Regions from separate parts of the Pseudoalteromonas sp. MMG024 genome, predicted to be linked through region 4. Evidence: predicted binding sites of a transcription regulator. Region 4 holds the regulator's gene; each other region holds the start of a gene.
What was found. The regulator sigma-54, encoded in region 4, starts transcription at its own class of promoters, with help from an activator protein. The targets are predictions, from matches to a motif close to GTTGGCACGNNNNTNGNNT.

Region 1 (3,215 bases), on a different contig from region 4:
ACTGTGATAAACAGTTCAGTATCACTGCGGTTTACCAACAAACTTACCTCGCCTTCTAAGGTAAACTTAAATGCATTACCGAGTAAGTTAAGCAAAACCTGCGACAAGCGCACACCATCAGTATTAATCTGCTCCGGCACGCCACCACCTAAAATAGCGTTAAAATGAATGCCTTTTTTAACTGCCTGAGTTTCAAATTGTTGGACTAAATTTTTAATCAGCTTATGCAAATTAACATTGCTATTCTCAAGGGCTAAGGTGCCTGATTCAATTTTGGCAAAATCTAAGGTATCGCTGATCACCCCTTGCAACAACTTGGCGCTATCTCGCATAAAATCGATTAATTCAAGCTGTTTTTCATTCGGCTGAGTATCTTCTAACAACTCTAAAATGCCTAAAATAGCATTCATTGGAGTACGAATTTCATGAGACATCACGGCTAAAAAGTGCGATTTTGCTTTATTGGCGCTCTCGGCTTTTTCTTTTGCAAGTTTTAGATCATATTCACGCTGTTTAGCAAAGCTAATGTCTTTTGCAATGCCTAAATACCCAGCAAAGCTGTTGTCTGCGTTAAACTTCGCTTTACCGCTAATTGACACCCAAACACGATGCCCCTGATTATCAATCGCTTCAAACTCGAATTCGTGAATTTCACTGTGCTGCCTTACAAGGTGTAAAAAATGCTCCCACTTTTTAAATTGCGTGCTTTCACTGTCGCTACGAATATTTAACGGGCTTTTGTGTAAAAAGTGTGAAAAATTGCTTGGTTTGGTTTGTTCTAAAAACGACAAATAGGTAAAGCACATGCTTTCATCAGTTTCCCAAAACCAGTCTGATGCGAGCTCTGCGTAGGCTTGAAAGCGCTGCTGACTTTGCGTTAACGCATAAGTGCGGTCTAACAACATTTGTGACATTTGATGCTGCTGATCAAGTTGTAAAAATGCTTGGCGAAACAAAGTATCGACTGCACTCAATGCATTTTCCATTTGCCCAATATCATCACCATCTTTAATAAACAGAACAAAAACACCTTTTCGTTCTGCAAAGTTATTAGCAACAAAAATAACGGTTTCGTGGCAGTGGCTAGGTAAAATCCAATCACTTGGGAGCTGGCAAATATTAACGGCGTAAACGTTACGCTCGAACGCCTTTTTAACAAAGGAGGGCTCAAGTAAGCACACACCACTTAATGGTTCATAGGTGCTGGTTAACGCACATAACTGGTTTGCGTCTTGGGTAAGTACCAAAATATCGCTAATTTCAGCAATTGGCTTTAAACCTAATTGCAGTTTCACTAATAATTCAGCTGCGTTTTTGCTGCTTAGTAGTTCGTTAACCACTCGCAGCATGTCGTTCGCATTTAGTCTTTCCATGACACCTCTTTAAAACAAATTAATTTGCTTAGTGTCTGTTGAGCTTCGCTGTTCTATTTTTGTTCTTTTTGAGCGTGCTTTTATCACGGCGCTCGATGTGTGGCCTAGCAATCTAAGCGAATATCGAGCAAAGCTAACGCGTCCTGCTCTCGCCCCTTACCTACATCCATGTAGGCAACAATGAGAAAAGTGCGCTCAAAAGAACCGTTCGGCAGCGCTTGATTGGGTTTTCTAATGTGTTATCGGCTGACTCACATAGAATAACTATACCACGCAGCCTCTGCCTTGTATAAAACTCAATCAAACTGCTGCAAAAACGAACTTGAAAGTTCAACAGACCCTTATGCTATTCAGTTTAGCGAAAGTACCTGCAAGCTGCATTGCAAAATGCAAATAAAGTCATATTTTCACCTATTTTTGACTGGTACATAACTTGTATCACTTTCTGTAGAGAATTTGGCGAGGGCGTATTATGAAAATTGTATGTATAGGTGGTGGTCATGGTCTTTCACAGGTGCTCGATGCGCTAAAAAATATGCCATGTGAACTCACAGCAATTGTAACTACAACTGACAACGGTGGAAGCACAGGACGACTGCGCCAAGACCCAAGCCAAATTGCCTTTGGTGATATTCGTCGCTGCGCTGAAACACTTGGCAACCCAGAAAATATGCTCACTATTCTGAGCGAACAACGTTTTGAACAAAACAACGACTTAAATGGTCACAGTTTTGGCAATATATTATTAAGCGCGCTAAGCCAAGTCACGCATAACACCAGCGACGCCATCAAGATTTTTTGTGCCATGCTGGGGGTAAAACACACTATTTTACCCATGGCTAATGGCCCTGTAGATTTAGTGGCGACAAGTGAAAGTGGCGAGCGTGTTTTTGGCGAGTGCCACATCGACGCGCTTTCAACCTTTCCTAAGCAATTAAGTTTGTCTAAAGCGGTTGTTGCCAACCAACAAGCGGTAGAGGCGATTCTTCACGCAGATTTAATTTTACTCGGCCCTGGTAGCTTATTAACAAGTGTTATGCCTCCGCTTTTACTGAGCGATATTCGTGACGCGTTAAGTCGCACTTCAGGCTGCCGAATTTTTATTGAAAATTTGGTACCTGAACACAGCGCTGTTGACTCAATTCCGGCAAATGAACAAGTAACGAAAGCCGTGGAAATTCTTGGTTATAAATTTTTTGATGTGTGTTTAACCCCAGACGCATTTGAAGCGATGGACTTAAGAGCAATCGAAAAAGAACAGCACAGTAGCACGCATAATAAGTCGCAGTTAAAACACATTATTGAGCAATTACTGCCCTATCAAGATGACACACAGCCGAACTACAGTATTAAAGTGCATTAGGAAATGGGTATTGCAGCCATGGTGGCACTGTGTATTTCGGGTAGTAATGCACGCTCAGCAAAAAAGGCAGTGTCGTTATTTTTGGCATGGGCCTCAAGGGTTTCTGCAAGGGCACCAAGTTGGTCTGCACCGTATGAACGAGCACAGCTTTTTAAACTGTGGCTAAAACGCACAGCGTCGTTATCGAGGGTTGTAACTGCCATAATCTGTTCGGTGAGTTTGGTTGCTTCACTTTTAAAAACAGCGAAAAGTTGGCCTAAAACATCTTTACCAACGTCGGCTTCAAGTTGTTTTACAGTTGTTTGATTAAACATAGCATTCCTTATTGGGGAGGTATTTATGCGAAATCTTGTGCTCTTCTTAGATTCTAGCCTATTTGGCGGCATTGAATCGCATATTGTTGAATTAGTGAAACTAATGCAGCGTAACAACGTACCTGTGTCAGTACTGTTTTACCAAGATCATCACAATATGCAACT
Region 2 (3,215 bases), on a different contig from region 4:
CGGACTTTGCACTATCACCGGTTACTGGATTTGGCGGTAATGCAGTTACGATAAATGGTGATGCGTTGCAATACGGTGTTGGTTCAGAGGGCTCATATAAAGGCGATGCGAAGTCAGATCAGTCAAATAGTCTAAACGGTAATATTTCAGTTAATGTGATGCGTGTATTACCAAACGGTAATTTAGTTATTCGCGGTGAAAAGTGGCTTACGCTTAATACCGGTGAAGAATTTATTCGCTTAGAAGGCATCGTTCGTCCGAAGGATGTTAGTGCTGACAATATGGTGATGTCTACCCGTATTGCAAACGCACGTATTCAGTACTCTGGTAAAGGGGCACTGGCAGATGCACAAGAAGCAGGCTGGTTAGCGCAGTTCTTCTTAAGCCCATTAAACCCTTTTTAGGAGGTCGCATGCGTAATTTTGCTATTGGTTTTATCGCGCTTCTTAGTCTTTTTAGTTTCCCAACAACAGCAGAACGCATTAAAGATGTGACCGTTGTTGAAGGGGTGCGTAGTAACCAGCTTGTTGGTTATGGTTTAGTTGTTGGTTTGCCTGGCACAGGCGAAAAAAGTAGCTTTACCGAGCAAAGTTTTAAAGCCATGCTCAGCAGTTTTGGTATCACTTTACCTGCAAACTTAAAGCCTAAGATTAAGAATGTCGCAGCAGTAGCTGTACATGCTGATTTACCGCCTTTCGTGAAACCGGGCCAAACAATCGATGTTACTGTATCGTCAATTGGTAGCGCATTAAGCTTGCGCGGTGGTACATTAATTCAAACCTTTCTAAAGGGCGTTGATGGCAACGTGTATGCAATTGCACAAGGCAGCATGGTGGTTAGCGGATTAGGCGCCGAAGGTGCTGATGGCAGTAAAGTATTAGTAAATACACCAACTGTGGGCCGTGTTCCAAATGGAGCGATTGTCGAACGTGCGGTCGCATCGCCGTTTAACCAAGGTGATCACATTACATTTAATCTGCACCGCCCTGATTTCTCTACTGCAAAAGCCTTGTCTGACACGATAAACGATTTAGTAGGTCCCAATACAGCCACAGCGATGGACGCAGCGTCGGTTAAAGTGTTAGCACCACGCGATCCAGCGCAGCGCGTAGCTTACCTTGCTACTTTAGAAAACCTTGAATTCGAACCAGCTGATAACAGCGCAAAAATTATCGTTAATTCGCGTACAGGCACTATCGTGATTGGTAAAAATGTCACTTTAGAGCCCGCTGCAATCACCCATGGTGGATTGACTGTCACGATTGCAGAGCAGCAAAACGTTAATCAACCCAACGCACTTGCTGGTGGGCAAACGGTTGTTACCGAGCAAAGCATTATCGATGTAGCCCGCGATGATACTCGTGCCTTTGTGTTTGACCCGGGTGCGAGTTTAGATGATCTCGTGCGAGCGATTAACGAAGTCGGCGCAGCGCCAGGTGATTTAATGGCAATACTTGAAGCGCTGAAAGAGGCGGGCGCAATAAGTGGCCAGCTAATCGTTATTTAAGTTTAAAGATTGTTACTAAAGCCCTGCATTGCAGGGCTTTTTTGTTTAGCGTTCTAGTTTGGTTTCTTTGGCTTGATTTTTGCATTGAATTATTAGTTTATTTCGTAGCCAATTTATTGAATGAGAGCTGACTTATGGATGGTAACAACATAAATCATCAACAAAGTTTCTTTGACTTGAGTAACTTAGATTCTTTACGTCAAGAAGCGCTGCAAGGCGATCCTGATAAAAAGGCGCTTAAGCAAGTTGCAGCTCAGTTTGAATCTATTTTTACCCAAATGCTATTTAAAAGTATGCGTAAAGCCAATGAAGCATTTGAAGACGAAGATAGCCCGTTTAATGAAAGCAGCGTTAAATTTTATCGTGATATGCACGATCAGCAGCTTTCTATGGAGCTTTCACAAAGTGGAGCATTAGGGCTTGCCGATATTATTGTCCAGCAACTTTCACCAACGCCAGGAAAATACACCCCTGCAAGTTTGTTTTCATCAAGCCAAATTGCGCCAATGCAAAAGCCTTCATTGAATACCGCAAATACAGATTCACCACAACAGATAAATACAACAGGTGAAGGTACTGCCTTTGAAAATGAGCAGTCGTTTGTTTCTGAGCTTTGGCAGCACGCTAAAAACGCAGCTGAAAAAATAGGGTTAAGTCCAGCTGTTATGTTAGCGCAATCAGCGCTTGAAACAGGCTGGGGAAAACATGTGATTACTAAAAGTGATGGGCAAAGCTCAAATAATTTTTTCAATATTAAAGCTGATCGTGCATGGCAAGGTGATAAAACCGCGAAAGCTTCGCTTGAATTTGAACAAGGCGTTGCCGTTAAAAAACAATCTAATTTTAGAGCGTATAACAGCATTGCCGAAAGTTTTGATGATTTTGTGAATTTTTTACAGCAAAACCCACGCTATCAGTCAGCGCTAAAAATAACATCAAACCCATCTCAGTACCTCGATGAATTACAAAAAGCAGGGTATGCAACTGACCCTAATTATGCAGATAAAATAAAAGACGTGTTAAAGCGCAGTGAATTTACGCAAGCACTCGATGCTGTCGCTTCAGGAATAAATGTAAAAGATATGATGAAAAGTTCGATAACAAGTTTAGGAGGCACTAACTAATGTCTTTTAATCTACTTAATATTGCAAACTCAGGTGTACGTGCAAGCTCAGAGTTACTTCAAACTACCAGTAAAAACATTACCAACGTCAATACCGAAGGTTATGTTCGAGAGCGCACAGAACATAGAACACTGTTCGATAATCAAGTTGGACTTGGGCAAACTTTCCGCTTAGTGAATAGTTTTGCGCAAGAGCAGCTTAATCGCGATATTTCCAATGCGGCTTTTTACAACCAAATTGTTAGCGAGTCCGCGCGAGTAGATAGCCTATTTGCTGAAGAGTCTAATAGTCTCGGAACGAGCATAAACTCGTTGTTTGGCTCGTTACAAGATAGTTTAAACCAACCATCGTCTAGTGTTAGTCGCTCCCTGTTTTTTAGTAATGCCCAAGGTTACATCGATCAGCTTAACCGATTATCGGGTATCGTTTTTGATCAAAAAACCATCGTTAACGATCAGCTCGAAATCTATGCGAATGAAGCTAATTCACTTATCACTAAGATTAGCGAGCTAAACTTATCAATTGCTTCTGGAACATCGGGGCCTGATGGCAGTGCTCTAAATGGCACTATCAATCAGCGTGAT
Region 3 (3,215 bases), on a different contig from region 4:
GAAAGCATTTTATGTTTTGAAAAATAGCGCCTTTTGGCGATATTTTTATATGTATCAGAATTCAAAACTACTTTTGATATAGGGTAACTACCACAGCGCCACCTAAGCCAACATTATGCTGCAACGCAAGCCTTGCGCCCTCAACCTGCCTTTGGCCTGCTTGGCCGCGTAAATGCCAGCTTAATTCAACACATTGCGCTATGCCTGTTGCACCAATGGGATGACCTTTTGACATCAAACCACCGGATGGTCCAATCACAAACTTACCGCCGTAAGTATTATCACCGTCTGAAATCAGCTTAATTGCTTCGCCTTCTTCACATAATCCTAGCGCTTCATAATTAATTACTTCATTGGTGGTAAAGCAGTCATGTAATTCCACTACGTCAACATCTTTAGGTGAAACACCCGCTAGGTTAAAGGCTTTATAGGCAGCGCGTTTGGTCATACCGGCACCCACCGAAAGAATAGGGTCGTGCCATGACTCTTCAGTGTCGGTTGCCATTGCTTGGCCAATAATTTTCACCCCCTGTGTAATATTGTGTTTTTTAGCAAAAGCGTCGCTACACAGAATTGCGGCGGCAGCGCCACAGGTAGGCGGGCATGCCATAGTGCGCGTCATATAATCATCAAAAATTATTCTGTCATTAAGCACACTTTCTACGGTGAGTGGCGTAGAAAATAATGAATAAGGGTTATGTATGGCGTGGCTTCGTGATTTTACGGCGACTTTTGCATAAAGCTCGCTGCTTACATTATATTTTTCCATGTAATGTTTACCGGCTGCACCAAATGCGCGAAGAGCAATAGGCGCTTTTGCAATACCAAATTTATCATATACCGCGTTAGCTCTATCAAATGGGTTTTCTCTGTCAGACCAATGTGACCCTAACGCACCGGGTTGCATTTCCTCAAAGCCAAACGCAACAACACATTCAACCTCGCCAGATAAAATTGCTTGCCTCGCAGCATAAAGCGCCGTAGACCCACTTGAGCAATTATTATTAACATTAATGATAGGAATACCGGTTTGAGCAACATCATAAAATGCATGTTGCCCACAGGTGCTATCGCCGTAAATATAAGCGGCATATCCTTGTTCTATTTGGCTTACGTTAATTCCAGCGTCTGTGAGCGCCAGTCGAATAGCGTTTGCAGCCATTACACGGTACGGCTCTTGTTGGCCCGGTTTACAAAACTGTGTCATACCAACGCCAGCAATGATTACATTTTTCATTTTCAGCCTATTGTTTTTATTTTCTGAAATTTAATACCAGTTGAGAGGTGATTTAAACCTTAACGCGAAAGCCCAACTTTTAACACTTTGTTTGTGTAATAGAACACATAAACGGTAAAAATAACGCACTTGAAGGAATATAAAACCATGTTCTCGTCCTTTGTTGAGTTACATAGCAAAACCCAAAAGTGCTAGTCTGCGTTGGCACATTCCTTGACTCATTAATAAATAGCTTATTAAAACGTTCAAAGGATGCATTAATATGGTGCAAGCACTCTCAGCCAAGTTTCTGACTAAATTTATAGAAAAACACTCGCTTTCTCAGGAAGTTAAAAAAACCATTAAAACTTGGTATGCACCAATCGCTGAGCAAATTGCACTGCACCAAAATAGAACAAAGCAAACATTGGTAATTGGTATTAACGGGTGTCAGGGATCGGGAAAAAGCACGCTAACGGATTTTTTGAATCAATATTTACGCATGTATTTTGGCTTAAATGTAGTGTCGATTTCGCTCGATGATTATTACTTATCAGCATCTGAACGCGAAGAACTGGCAACAAACATTCATCCATTACTTGGTACACGTGGTGTTCCCGGTACCCACAAAATAGAACAGCTAGATCATGACTTAGCAGCGCTTACGCGCAAAACGCTTAAACGCCCATTATTTATTCGCCGATTTAATAAAGCCACAGATAACCCATTTCCAGCCGACAAATGGACAAAAATTTCATCGCCTCCAGATGTGATTATTTTAGAAGGGTGGTGCGTAGGGCTTAACGCAGAGCCACAAAGCGCGCTTTTAACACCCATAAATCAGCTTGAACATACTGAAGACCAAAATGGCACATGGCGAAATTACGTTAATAATCAACTAAGTGGCCCGTATCAAAAAGTATTTCAGCGAATAGACCGCTGGATTATGCTAAAAGCTCCCAGTTTTGATGTGGTGGCCAAATGGCGTAAAGAGCAAGAAACCAAACTACGCCAATCCCAAACCGTACTCGCAAACAACAAAATAATGAGCGAACAAGAAATTGATCGCTTCGTACTGTTTTTTGAAAGGCTTACACGCATTGGTTTAGCAGAGTTTAGTGAAAATACAGATATTACCCTGCACCTAAATGAAGTGCGCAAAATTGTTGACGTAACCGGGCGTTTTAAACAGTTATGCTTTCCTGAAAAGCTCGCAATATTTACCGATCTTGATGGTACCTTGCTCGACCATTACAGCTATGAATTTCAACCTGCAAAAGTCAGTGTGTTTTTGTGCCATGAGCTCGATTTTCCAATTATTCCCTGCACCAGTAAAACCTATAAAGAAACAGTGGCCATTCGTGGTCAATTGGGGCTGGCCACACCCTTTGTAGTAGAAAATGGCGCAGCGATATTTTTGCCAAAAAAATGGTTAAAAGAGAATATGATCACACCAACGAACTTGGTTGAGTTTGGTGAATTTTACATAAAAGAGTTTGGCCAACCACGCAGCTTTTGGTTAAGCCAACTTAAACAGCATGCCAGCGACTTAGCACACCTTTACAAAGGTTTTTCGCAAATGAGCAATAGCCAATTAGCCGAGCTTACAGGCCTAAGCGAAAAAGACGCTGAAAAAGCCAAACTACGCCACTACTCAGAGCCACTTCATTGGCTTGGTGATGCCTGTCAAAAAAAGGCATTTATAAAACGCATGCGCGAAAACGGCACAACCATTATTGAAGGCGGGCGATTTTTGCATGTGTGTGGCGACGAAAGCAAAGGCGTTGCGCTTGAATGGTTGTTTAACCAAATAAAGCACGAACTGCCCGGAGGCTGGCTCAGTGTGGCGCTTGGCGACAGCGAAAACGACAGCGCCATGTTAGAAGCGGCCGATATTGCTGTGCAAATAAAATCAATGACACACCCATTTATTCAGCTACAGCGTGAAAAAGGGGTGATGCGCTCATCTATGCCAGGACCCACTGGCTGGCACGAAGTA
Region 4 (3,215 bases):
AGATCTTCCAATACTCTGAGTGCGACTGTTTTTCCTGAACCAGAACGACCACTGACTAAAATAAGTTGCACTTACATCTCCCTTAGTTAACTCGCCTCACTACTAATGATTTGATATAGCTGATGATTATTTTCAGCGTGACGTAGTTGACGGCAAAACTGCTTATCTTTTAGTTTATCAGCGATGGTGGCTAAAGTCTGCAAATGTTGCTGGCACTTTTGTTCTGGTATGAGCAGTACGATAAAAATATCAACGTCTTTATCGTCAATGGCATCAAACGGAATAGGTGACTGATTTACAATTAAAAAGCCAATGGTATTTTGTAGGCCATCAATGCGGCCATGAGGAATGGCGAGGCCTTTACCAATACCCGTGCTACCTAGCTTTTCGCGTTGCAGTAAGGCTTCAAGAAACTCTTGAGAAGTAATATCAGGGGCTTGCTGATGGGCAAGGTCGCTAATAAATTCAAACAGTCTTTTTTTGCTATTAAAAAGGACCGCGGTTTTAGCGCAGTCCTCAGCAATAATATCGGTTAATTTCATTTTAGTGGCGAGAAAGTTTCTCTTTGTGCTTAATTACTTGGCGGTCTAGTTTGTCGACCAGGCCATCGATTGCTGCATACATATCTTGATGCTCGGTAGAGGCAAACAATTCGCCACCGTTAACATGCATAGTAGCTTCTGCTTTTTGTGATAGTTTTTCAATATCTAGAATAACGTGCACGTTATTTATATGATCAAAATGCCTCTCTAGTTTTGCAAATTTGTTAGTGACATAGTCTCTTAAAGAATCAGTAATTTCTACGTGACGACCTGTTAAGTTTAATTGCATAAGCATTTTCCTTCTATTTGGTCTAGATCAGGCTCTTGCGCTGATTAGACGGTGGTATGGATAGCGACTCACGGTATTTTGCGATAGTGCGTCGCGCCACTTTAATTCCTTGTTCTGCTAGTAAGTCGGTAATCTTGCTATCACTTAATGGTTTAGCAGGATTTTCCGCCGCAACTAGCTTTTTGATCAGTGCTCGAATCGCGGTGGATGAACACTCACCCCCATTTTCCGTGCTAACGTGGCTTGAAAAAAAGTATTTAAGCTCATAAATGCCACGTGGTGTATGCATGTATTTTTGCGTTGTTACACGCGAGATAGTCGACTCATGCATCTCGACCATTTCGGCAACGTCGTTTAAAACCATAGGTTTCATTGCTTCGTCACCATATTCAAAGAATGCCTGTTGTTGTTCAACAATGCAATTGGCTACTTTTAATAAAGTATCATTGCGACTTTCTAAGCTTTTAATAAACCATTTTGCTTCTTGCAAATGGTTGCGAATAAACTGGCTGTCAGTGCTTGATTTCATCGAGCGAGTAAGCGCAGCGTATTGTTCATTCACGCGGATCTTTGGCATGCTATCGTTGTTTAAATCAACGCGCCAGCGTCCTTTAATTTTCTTTACTGAAACATCGGGAACCACGTATTCAGGTTCTTCTTTTATGATGCTTTCAGCTGGCTTTGGATTAAGGCTATGTATTAATGTTAAGACTTCTTTTAACTCAGGCTCCTTGAGTTTAGCCTTCTTCATTATTGTACGATAATCACGTAACCCTAAAAGTTCCATATGGTTTGAGATTACGCTCTTTGTTTCGTTTAGCCAAGGGGTATTTTTGTCGTACTGATTGAGCTGGATCAATAAACATTCTTGTAACGAACGCGCAGCAATACCAACAGGATCAAAGAGTTGAACGCGTTTAAGTACCGCTTCAACTTCGTCTAGTTCAATTTGTTCTTGGTCGTCAGATTGCTGTACCGCTTCTAAAATTTCTTCGCTACTTTGTGTTAAATAACCCGAATCGTCTACCGCTTCAACAATTGTGGTTGCGATCATCTCGTCGGTGTCGCTGAACGGCGTTAAGCGTAATTGCCACATCAAGTAATCTTGCAATGATTCGCTGGTAGAGCCTTGATATACAGTATCGTTGTCAGGAGCTGGGGCGTTACTGACAGAAACAGGTGCGGCGCTGATATAATCATCCCACGACACATCCATAGCTAAATCTTCAGAAATATTCTCGTTGCTAAGTGCGTCGCTTGATTCAATTTCACTTTGGCTTGGCGCTGCTTCAATATCATCGCCGTTTAATGATTCGTCTTTGTTTGACTCAGTGTTTTCGTTGTTTTGTTTATCGTCACTGTAGTCAATGTCTTCTTCAAGTAAAGGATTGGCATCAAGCGCTTCTTGAATTTCTTGCTGCAAATCTAACGTACTCAGCTGCAACAAGCGAATAGCCTGTTGCAATTGTGGAGTCATTGTTAGTTGCTGCCCAAGGCGAAGCTGTAAAGATTGCTTCATGTAGTTATTCTAATCCTTCTTTCGATTTCAAGCCGCTAGTTAACAATTCAATTCCAAAGTTAAGGCCTATAACTATTACTATAGTCTGAATTGTTCACCTAGGTATACATCGCGTACTTTTTGGTTGTTTAAAACGTCTTCAGCCGTGCCAGATGCGATTAATTCGCCGTGAGAAACAATGTAGGCTTTTTCACATACATCTAAGGTTTCACGCACGTTGTGGTCTGTTATTAACACGCCAATGCCGCGATTTTTCAAATGCTCAATTATTTTCTTTATATCTATCACTGAAATAGGATCAACACCAGCAAAAGGTTCATCTAACAGGATAAATTTGGGGTTTGCGGCTAATGCGCGCGCAATTTCCACACGACGACGTTCACCGCCCGACAATGCCATACCCTGTGAATCTCGGATATGGCCAATGTTAAATTCTTCTAATAAATCATCGAGCGCTTCTTCGCGTTGCACACGATTAAGTTCTTTGCGTGTTTCTAGAATCGCCATGATGTTTTGATACACAGTAAGCTTTCTAAAAATCGACGATTCTTGCGGTAAATAGCCTATACCTAAACGGGCGCGACTATGCATTGGTTGCAATGTAATGTCATTATCATCAATGCGAATAACGCCATTGTCGCTCGGTACTAAACCAACAATCATGTAAAAGGTCGTAGTTTTACCGGCACCGTTAGGGCCAAGCAAACCAACAATGCTGCCAGCTTTCACTTCTAAACCAACATTTTTTACCACTTGGCGTGATTTGTAACTTTTAGCCAGCTTTTCGGCAATTAATGTGCTCATTGTCCGCCTTGTTCATTTTGCGTATTGATGATGGTTTTTACTTGGTTAGTTGAGTTTTCAG

Region 1: L1068_RS11650 (PAS domain-containing sensor histidine kinase) is a predicted target of sigma-54. The motif match lies at 1,488-1,506, and genes of this name have one in related genera.
Region 2: flgJ (flagellar assembly peptidoglycan hydrolase FlgJ) is a predicted target of sigma-54. The motif match lies at 1,574-1,592, and genes of this name have one in related genera.
Region 3: L1068_RS05795 (HAD-IIB family hydrolase) is a predicted target of sigma-54. The motif match lies at 1,438-1,456, and genes of this name have one in related genera.

The regions. Positions count from the first base shown of each region.
Region 1 is NZ_JAKFZO010000010.1:144,996-148,210, reverse strand. Features, by position in the region: gene L1068_RS11650 (PAS domain-containing sensor histidine kinase) at 1-1,373, opposite strand, end outside; gene L1068_RS11645 (gluconeogenesis factor YvcK family protein) at 1,846-2,736, shown strand; gene L1068_RS11640 (Hpt domain-containing protein) at 2,733-3,050, opposite strand; gene L1068_RS11635 (glycosyltransferase family 4 protein) at 3,076-3,215, shown strand, end outside.
Region 2 is NZ_JAKFZO010000008.1:88,821-92,035, forward strand. Features, by position in the region: gene flgH (flagellar basal body L-ring protein FlgH) at 1-404, shown strand, start outside; gene L1068_RS09390 (flagellar basal body P-ring protein FlgI) at 413-1,507, shown strand; gene flgJ (flagellar assembly peptidoglycan hydrolase FlgJ) at 1,642-2,631, shown strand; gene flgK (flagellar hook-associated protein FlgK) at 2,631-3,215, shown strand, end outside.
Region 3 is NZ_JAKFZO010000004.1:252,959-256,173, reverse strand. Features, by position in the region: gene L1068_RS05800 (lipid-transfer protein) at 68-1,237, opposite strand; gene L1068_RS05795 (HAD-IIB family hydrolase) at 1,500-3,215, shown strand, end outside.
Region 4 is NZ_JAKFZO010000005.1:160,061-163,275, forward strand. Features, by position in the region: gene rapZ (RNase adapter RapZ) at 1-71, opposite strand, end outside; gene ptsN (PTS IIA-like nitrogen regulatory protein PtsN) at 87-542, opposite strand; gene hpf (ribosome hibernation promoting factor) at 544-831, opposite strand; gene L1068_RS06560 (RNA polymerase factor sigma-54) at 854-2,350, opposite strand; gene lptB (LPS export ABC transporter ATP-binding protein) at 2,429-3,154, opposite strand; gene lptA (lipopolysaccharide transport periplasmic protein LptA) at 3,151-3,215, opposite strand, start outside.